Regions from separate parts of the Vreelandella sp. L-15 genome, predicted to be linked through region 1. Evidence: predicted binding sites of a transcription regulator. Region 1 holds the regulator's gene; each other region holds the start of a gene.

Evidence for each region. The regulator FNR, encoded in region 1, switches genes on or off when oxygen is low (the NO sensors DNR and NnrR bind a similar motif). The targets are predictions, from matches to a motif close to TTGATNTANATCAA.
Region 2: a site for FNR is predicted at 1,011-1,024, ahead of hemN (oxygen-independent coproporphyrinogen III oxidase). Genes of this name have one in related genera too.
Region 3: a site for FNR is predicted at 968-981, ahead of ubiT (ubiquinone anaerobic biosynthesis accessory factor UbiT). Genes of this name have one in related genera too.
Region 4: a site for FNR is predicted at 724-737, ahead of AC13CY_RS12825 (OmpW family outer membrane protein). Genes of this name have one in related genera too.

What each region holds. Positions count from the first base shown of each region.
Region 1 is NZ_JBSXNN010000040.1:92,020-94,221, forward strand. Features, by position in the region: gene hemN (oxygen-independent coproporphyrinogen III oxidase) at 1-1,031, shown strand, start outside; gene fnr (fumarate/nitrate reduction transcriptional regulator Fnr) at 1,089-1,841, shown strand; partial or broken gene AC13CY_RS05220 (tRNA 2-thiocytidine biosynthesis protein TtcA) at 1,828-2,184, opposite strand.
Region 2 is NZ_JBSXNN010000027.1:31,880-34,081, forward strand. Features, by position in the region: gene hemN (oxygen-independent coproporphyrinogen III oxidase) at 1-882, opposite strand, end outside; gene ubiU (ubiquinone anaerobic biosynthesis protein UbiU) at 1,084-2,079, shown strand; gene AC13CY_RS02740 (U32 family peptidase) at 2,089-2,202, shown strand, end outside.
Region 3 is NZ_JBSXNN010000027.1:41,102-43,303, reverse strand. Features, by position in the region: gene AC13CY_RS02790 (cytochrome c oxidase subunit 3 family protein) at 1-316, opposite strand, end outside; gene AC13CY_RS02785 (c-type cytochrome) at 462-776, opposite strand; gene ubiT (ubiquinone anaerobic biosynthesis accessory factor UbiT) at 1,058-1,555, shown strand; gene hmpA (NO-inducible flavohemoprotein) at 1,613-2,202, opposite strand, start outside.
Region 4 is NZ_JBSXNN010000085.1:36,634-38,835, reverse strand. Features, by position in the region: gene putP (sodium/proline symporter PutP) at 1-578, shown strand, start outside; gene AC13CY_RS12825 (OmpW family outer membrane protein) at 830-1,456, shown strand; gene AC13CY_RS12820 (YqcC family protein) at 1,575-1,907, opposite strand; gene AC13CY_RS12815 (DUF3549 family protein) at 2,193-2,202, shown strand, end outside.

The sequences.
Region 1 (2,202 bases):
CGTTCTTAACCCTGGCGCAGATGAGCGATTTAATAGACCGCCTGGATGCACGGTTTGGCTTATCGAGCGCACCGGACCGCGACTACGCTATTGAAATTGACCCACGCGAAGCGGATGTCTTTACCCTGCGCCACCTGCAGTCGCTGGGCTTTAATCGCTTAAGCCTGGGCGTTCAGGATCTCAACCCACAGGTGCAGGCAGCGATTAATCGCGTGCAGCCACGGGTGCTCACTGAAACCTTGATGGATGAGGCGCACCGGCTTGGTTTTCGCTCGCTCAACCTCGATTTAATTTATGGCCTGCCTTTTCAAACCGAGCAAAGCTTCGCTGATACCCTAAGCCAAGTGATTGAACTGAGCCCGGCACGGCTGTCGGTCTTTAACTATGCCCATATGCCAACCCGCTTTGCGCCCCAACGGCGTATTAATGAAGCCGACCTGCCCAGCGCGGATGAAAAACTGGCTATTTTGCGTACCACTATTGAGATGCTGACCCAAGCGGGTTATGTACATATTGGTATGGATCACTTTGCTCGCCCAGAGGACAGCTTGGCTCAGGCACAGCGCTACGGTACGCTGCAGCGCAACTTCCAGGGCTACTCAAGCCATTCCCAGTGCGACTTGATTGGTTTGGGGGTGTCGGCTATTTCTCGGGTAGACGACGTTTACGCACAAAACCCCACTCAGCTGTCCCACTATGAAGCTGCCTTAGATGAAGGTAGGCTAGCGACTGTAAAAGGGTTACTCTTAAATAAGGATGACCTAATGCGCAGAGAGGTGATTGAGCGCTTAATGTGCGATATGGCCATTGACCTTGAAGCAATAGGCCAGCGTTGGCAGATAAATGCCACTGACTACTTTTCAACCGCTCTTGAACGGTTGAAAACCGCCGAGCAGGATGGCTTGTTAGTGCGCCAAGGCCTCTATTTACAAGCTACGCCCACCGGGCGGCTGTTGATTCGGCACTTAGCCATGGCCTTCGATAATCACCTGCAACATCAGGGCAACCAACGCTACTCGAAGATTTTATAAGCGTATCGAGACACCTACCCCCTGCGCCTATGATGGCTAATAAAAAGGGAGCACCACATGTCATATCCTGCCAGCCAACGACGTTCACTGCTGCAAGAGGCGCGCTGCCAAACCTGTAGCCTAAGCTCGCTGTGCCTACCGCTTGCCCTAGAGCTTGAGGATATGAGCCAGTTCGATGCGATTATCCGCCGCCGCTCGCCGTTGAAAAAAGGCGAGCGGCTGTTTCGCCAAGGAGATCCTTTCACCAGCGTTTACGCGGTGCGCTCTGGCAGCTTGAAGCAGGTGACTAGCGAAGGGAATGGCAACGACCAGCTCACCAATTTCTTTCTACCCAGCGAGCTGGTGGGTCTGGATGGGATTGACGAAGAACACTACCCCGGCACCGTGATTGCCCTGGAAACCACCACGGTATGCGAAATTCCGTTTGACCGTTTGGACTCGCTCTCCGAGGAGCTGCCCGAACTGCGCGGCCAGCTTTACCGCAGCATGAGCAAGGAACTACGAGACGACCGGCGGATGATGCGTTTACTGTCACGCAAAACTGCCGATCAGCGGCTGGCCAGCTTTTTGATTACACTTTCTGACCGTTTTCGGCGCCGGGGCTACTCCCCCTATAGCTTCCGGCTTTCCATGTCACGGGCAGATATGGGCAACTATCTAGGCCTCGCGGTGGAGACGGTTAGCCGTATTCTTAGCCGCTTTCAGCAGCAAAACGTGGTGGCCGTCTCCGGGCGCGAGGTCAATATTTTGGATATGCAGCGCCTCATCACCCTAGCTGAAGAGGAAGCCCAGGCGGTTAACTCACGTTAAACGCCTGAATGCGCCCTTCCATCAATGCGGCCTGCTTCGCTTCCAGACCGGCAAAATCAAACAGCTCACGGTCGGCAAGCTGCGAAGGGGCAACGTTGGTCACCGCTTTGAACATACTTTCCAACCGGCCGGGGTGTTTTTTATCCCACTCCGCCAGCATCTCTTTGACAACCTGGCGCTGCATATTGGGCTGAGAGCCGCACAGGTTGCAGGGAATGATCGGAAACTCCATCAGCCTCGAAAACTCCGCAATATCCGCCTCTTTGCAGTAGGCCAGCGGGCGAATCACGATGTTTTTACCATCATCCGAGAGCAGCTTCGGTGGCATGGCTTTTAAGGTGCCTTATATGCCAAATTTTTT
Region 2 (2,202 bases), on a different contig from region 1:
GTCCATACCGATGTAGACGTAACCAGCAGCGGTCAGGCGATTGATCGTTAGCTCCAACAGCTCCAGCTTGCGCTCTGGCGGCGGCATATCCTCAGGGCGGATCAATCGCTGAGCCTTGAACAATTCCGGTAAATGAGCGTAGCTGTAAGCGGCAATGCGATCTGGTTGCAGATCAATAATCTTGCTCAGCGTGGTATCAAAACTGGCTACCGTCTGTAGCGGTAGGCCATAGATCAAATCCACACTGACCGATTCAAAGCCGGCGTCACGGGCGGCCTTAACCAGCGAGACCACCTGCTCTTCGCTCTGCACGCGGTTGACCGCTTGCTGCACCTCGTGATCAAAATCCTGCACGCCGAAGCTCAACCGATTGAACCCTAGTGCGAACAGTTCATACACCTGCTCGGAGGTTACCGTGCGCGGGTCTAATTCTAGCGAAAACTCGCGCTCTTCAGGCGCGGCAAAATGAAAGGCATCATCCAATGTCGCCATCAACTCGCCCAACTGAGCGTTACTCAGATAAGTGGGCGTGCCGCCCCCTAGGTGAAGCTGCGTTATTCGTCGCGTGCTATCGAACAGCGCTCCTTGAACGCTAATCTCCTGCTTTAGCCACTGAAGATACTCCGCTGCCCGCTCGGTGTTATGAGTAATGATTTTATTGCAGGCGCAGTAGTAGCACAGGCTTTTGCAGAACGGGATATGTACATAAACCGACAGTGGCTTTGGTTCTTCAGCCTGATTACTGCGCTCGGCGGCGCTGCGGTAGTCATCCTCGGCAAACGCCGCATGAAACTGTGGCGCCGTCGGGTAGGAGGTGTAGCGGGGTCCTGGCCGGTCATACTTTTCTACCAGGGGGCGGTTGAACAACGGCTCGTCTTGCATAATTAACGGAGTCTCTAGCGGTAGGCGCAGCAAGCGCTGGTTAATATTCATACAGTATACGTTTTAAAAAAACCTGCATCCATCGCATGGCCCTGCGGCGTTCCGTCCCCTTTGAAAGCCTTCTCATAATGACCTGAGTCAAAGGGAGGCAAACAATAGGCGACTACTATGCTCAGGTTTTCATCTTAAGGAGTCTTCGCAATGGAGCTTGTATGCCCTGCTGGCAACTTGCCCGCCTTGAAGCGTGCGGTGGATGAAGGAGCCGATGCCGTTTACTTCGGTTTTCAAAATGCGACGAATGCGCGCCAGTTTGCTGGGCTAAATTTCACCGACAAGCGCGCCCGCGAAGGGATCGACTACGCCCATCAACGCGGCAAACGAATACTTTGCGCGATTAACACCTACCCCCAACCCGATGGCTGGCAACAGTGGACCCGCGCCGTGGATCAGGCGGCCGACCTAGGCGTCGATGCTTTAATTCTAGCCGATATGGGGCTACTTGATTACGCCGCCCAGCGCCACCCCAACGTGGCTCGTCACCTGTCGGTACAAGGGTCGGCCACCAGCCATGAAGCACTACGTTTCTACCATGACCACTTTGGCATCACGCGTGCCGTATTGCCCCGAGTGTTATCTATCACCCAGGTACGTGACTTAGCCAAGCAAACGCCAGTGGAACTCGAAGTGTTTGCCTTTGGTAGCTTATGCATTATGGCGGAAGGCCGCTGCTACCTCTCTTCCTACCTCACCGGCGATTCACCCAATACTCGAGGCGTCTGCTCACCTGCGGCACATGTTCGCTGGGAAGAGACGCCCCAAGGTCTAGAATCGCGGCTTAACAATGTGCTTATTGACCGCTACGCGGAAGGTGTACGCGCAGGCTACCCCACCCTGTGCAAAGGCCGCTTTGAGGTGGGCGGTGAGACCTATCACGCCATTGAAGAACCCACTAGCCTCAACACCCTGGAACTGTTGCCCGAATTGCGTGAACTGGGTATTAGCGCAGTTAAAATTGAAGGCCGCCAGCGCAGTCCCGCGTATGTGTCTAAAGTAGCCGGCATTTGGCGTCAGGCACTGGACCGTCTTGAAGATGCGCCTGGACGCTTTCAACCAGAACATGCCTGGATGGCTGGCCTTGCCGAGCTTTCCGAAGGTGCTACCACTACCTTAGGCGCCTACGAGCGACGCTGGAAATAGGAGCTCTCCATGTCTACCCCGACTCTGCAACTGTCCCTGGGCCCGGTACTGTTCTACTGGACACAAGAGCGCTACGCCAATTTCTACCGCGAAGCAGCCGACTGGCCGGTGGAGATCGTTACC
Region 3 (2,202 bases), on a different contig from region 1:
ACAGTACGCCCAACAGTATAGCGGCACTTAACCACTGTCGGCTGCGCTGTATGCGCTTAGCGCTAATCGCCTCAACGGCAAAGGCTACAAATAGTCCGCTGGTCAAGAGCACCAGGGTATTGAGGCCGCCCAACATCGGGTCAAGCTGTTGTTGGGATGCAGTGAATAGTGCAGGGTCAAGGGCTCGTTGACCGGCATAGAGCGCAAAGAAGGCGGTGAAAACCAGCATTTCGCTCAGTATCAATACCCACATCAATGGATTGCCGGGTAGGGCTGAAAGCGGCCCCCAGCCGGGATTGGGCAGGTCGCGCCTCATTAATCCTCCACTCTATAAGCGGTTAGCCAGGTTTCACAAGGATGCCCGGCAATTCCAAACGTATTTTCCGAGCTACGTTGAACGCCCCCAGTCAATGGTTTTGGCCGAGGACGATTCGTCACGACTGCCTATATCGCGGGTAGGTCTATTCAGCAGCTTTAACCATAAAATCGACGGCTGCTTGTACCTCTTCGTCGCTAAGACTCATGTTTCCACCTTTAGGCGGCATGGCGTTGAAGCCATTGATTGAGTGCTCATAGAGGGTGTCGATGCCTTTTTCGATTCGGGGCTCCCATGCCTCGCTATCACCCTTAATAGGCGCACCAGCAGCCCCTGTCATGTGGCAAGCCATGCAGGCCTGGTTATAAATCGCCTCGCCATTAGTTTCTGCCTGAGCAGTGACTGAAAACACCATGGCAGCACCGGCGGTAATAAGAGCATTAAATAATGGTTTCATCATGGTTCTCCTCACTTTTTTATGGTCGTAGGCGCTATGATTCCAATTTGGATGCTTGAATGCGCATCTCTTGGCCTGGCAGGGGTAATGCTGAAGCAACGTTAGCTAACAACTGAGGTGTTAATACGCTACAAAAAGATAATTTTATTAAGATACACTTTATATGCATCTTAATGCTGGCGCAATACATAGTCTTGACGCATGTCATTATCGTACGTCTCAGCAACGCTTAGCATCAGTGACCTAGTATTTGCCGATAATGCCTTTACCTCGGAGTATTTATTATGGCGTTGCTGCCTTTATCTTTTCATTCGCCTGCTTTTTCAATTTTCCCGCCTTTTACCCCTAATAAGGCGATTCGTGTTCTGGATCCGCGTGTTCCTTTTGCCATCAAGCGACGCCTCGTGGAACCTTTACTCAACCGTACTTTTGCTATACCGCTCGCAGAGGGGGAATTCGATGCTTTGGAAGGTCGGCGCATTAGTCTCACCATCGCCGATTTGGGTGTGACGTTAATTCTGACGCTTGAATCGCAGCGCTTGATATTATGTCGCGAGAAAGGCGAGGCAACCATTCGGGGAGGTTGGCGTGAATTCTTGTGCCTTGCCACGCGCCGCGAGGATCCCGACAGCCTGTTTTTCCAGCGTCGCTTAATCATTGAAGGGGATACAGAGCTGGGGTTGACGCTCAAGAATCTACTTGACGGTTGTGAGGAAGGCCTTGCACAAGGGTGTTTGGGGGAACTGTTATTGGGGCTGGAGCGTTTGGTGCGTAAAGAGTGACCCAGGCTTCTGAAATGTTCACAAGCGGCCCCGGGTATATCCCGAGGCCGCCCATTATTAAGCTGCGTCGAGGGGGCGCGAGGGGCCAAAGTGCTCAAAGTGTCGGCGATCCTCGTCGACACCCAGTTCGGACAAAGCGCTGTTAATCGCTGTCATGAATCCTTGAGGGCCGACGAAATAGCAGCGTGCCTTAAGATCAGGCAAATAGTGAGCTAATAAGCTGCGGTCGATACGACCAATATGTTCGGCTTCGTTGCCGCGCTCATGAATGCGGACAGCCTTAAGACGTTGAGGATACTCGCTCTTCAGCGTTTCTAATTCGCCTTTAAAGGCCTGGTGGTCGGCATCCAGGGCAGCGTGTAGATAGGTGACTTGCCGCCCAAGGGACAAGGCATGTCTTGCCATGGGAAGCAGGGGCGTTTGCCCAACGCCGCCGCTGGCAAGCAGCAGAGGCTCGTCACCTTCAATCAGCGTGAGGTCACCTGCTGGCGGTAACAGTTCCAAGGTGTCGCCGGGTTGTAAGACATCGTGGAAGTGGCGGCTGACTTGGCCCTGTTCTTCGCGTTTGATCGAGATTCGATAGCTTTGGCCATTTGGCGTGTCTGAGAGGCTGTAATGCCGATAAACCAGCTCGCCATTAATGGTTA
Region 4 (2,202 bases), on a different contig from region 1:
CGGTTCGCAATGGGATGGAAGTCCAAGACCCGGAAACGATCTTTATCATCCTGGCTGAGTTGCTGTTCCATCCGCTGATCACCGGCTTCCTCTACGCGGCCCTGCTTGCTGCTGTGATGAGTACTATTTCTAGCCAGCTGCTGGTGTCATCTTCATCACTGACCGAGGACTTCTATCGCCTGTTCCTGCGTAAAGAAGCTACAGACAAAGAGTGTGTGGCCGTAGGTCGTGTCAGTGTTGTGCTAGTGGGTCTGATCGCAGCCGTGATTGCCTCTGACCCGAACTCGCAAGTGCTGGGGCTGGTGAGTAACGCTTGGGCAGGTTTTGGTGCCGCCTTTGGCCCGCTGATTATTCTGTCGCTGATGTGGTCGCGTACAAACGGCGCAGGTGCTATCGCCGGTATGGTGGTGGGTGCTGCCACGGTTATGATCTGGATTGCGCTGGGCTGGAACGGCTCCTTCATGGGTGGCCCTGGCGTTTACGAGATCATCCCAGGCTTTATCGCTTCTTTCATTGCCATCCTGGCAGTAAGCAGCATAACCGCCGATGCTGGCGAGTATCAGCATATTGAACGCTAAACGAGTGTAACGTCGCTTAATTAGCCTAAGGCTTAACGGGTTGAAGCTAACCCGTTAAGCCTCCTCTTTTTTAGCCCCTTCTTTAGCCCCTTCCCCCTTCAGATATTTACCTTGCTAGGCGCTGAACCTATCAGTTCACAGCTCTTTGCCCTAGGTCAATAACGCTCCCTCGTTGGCTCGATACACTGGCTATATGGTTTACGACAACTTTAAACCACTCACCCACCATGTTATCGGTCAGGAGCGACGCTATGCGCTATCTATCTCTGCCTACCCTACTAGCTACCGGGCTTGCCGCTGCCACTTTGGCAGTTAGCAGCCAAGCCGTTGCCTACGGCGCTGGCGACTTCTTCACTCGCGTTGGCGTCGCCAAGGTTGCACCGAAAAGCGACAACGGCTCGCTAGCAGGCGGTGCCTTCGCGGTCGACGTACAGGATAAAACCGACTTCGCTTTTACCCTGGGCTACCGTTTCCACGACAAAATGGGCGTTGAGCTGCTAGCCGCCCTGCCCTTCGAGCACGACATTGAATTAAATGGTGATAACCTGGCGTCAACAAAGCACCTTCCGCCTACCCTAACGCTGCAGTACTACCCGCTGGGTGGCACCGACTCTCGGGTACAGCCCTACGTGGGCGCGGGCATTAACTACACGCGTTTCTCCGATGAGAGCCTCGCCATTGGCGAGCTTGAGCTAGACGACTCATGGGGCGCGGCCGCTCAAGTGGGTGTTGATCTGCTCATTGATGACCACTGGGCACTCAACGCCGCTGCCTGGTACTTAGACATCGACACCGACGCCTCTATTAATGGCGCAGGTGCGGGTACCGTCGAGATTGACCCCATGGTGGTCATGGCAGGTTTAAGCTACCGCTTCTAGCCTCTAGCCTCTAGCTTCGCCAATATGTAATAAAATGCCCAGGGTTCACGCTCTGGGCATTTTATTCTAAGTAATATTAACTTCGGCACTGCTATGTGGCTTGCCTTACGACGAGTGGTTAATTTTCCGTGACGATCTGGTCAACGCGCTCGACCGCCTTAACCACCAGCAGTTGATCACTGGCGCGGGCTTTCTCCTGCATTAGGTAGGCCGCAACGGCGGGGGCGACGTCACACTTGGCAGGCATAGCCGCTTTGGCATCAATCAACGCCTTTAAGCGGGCGATAAATACATAGCGCACCCACTGGGGCAGCGACATGGTATCGATACAAAAGGGTTGTTGGCTGGTAAACGCCGCCGCATCCGGTATGGGGGTGCGCCAAAGGTTGGCGACCTTCATGGCGGCTTCAAGCTCAAGAAGTGCGGTTTGAAGCTGTTGATGGACGCTCATAAGCACCTTATGGGTTGGTCATATTTAGCGTTCATTATCCCAACTCTGTGGGTAAGTTGCCACTCAAAGGCGTGCTCAATGGAGTTATTCACCGATTCACAGAAAACCTGCAAGAGGCTGTGGATAAACTATGGAAAGGTGTCGCCACCGCTAGTCTCACGCGGCTTACGCAAAGTTGCTCATTTTTTAACCACTTAGATGATAAAGCATGGATAAATCAGCGGTTGCGGCTGACAGTGGCAGAACAGCAAGGTAGAGTGCAGGCTTGAAATGCGGAAGGATGTCATGCAGCCAA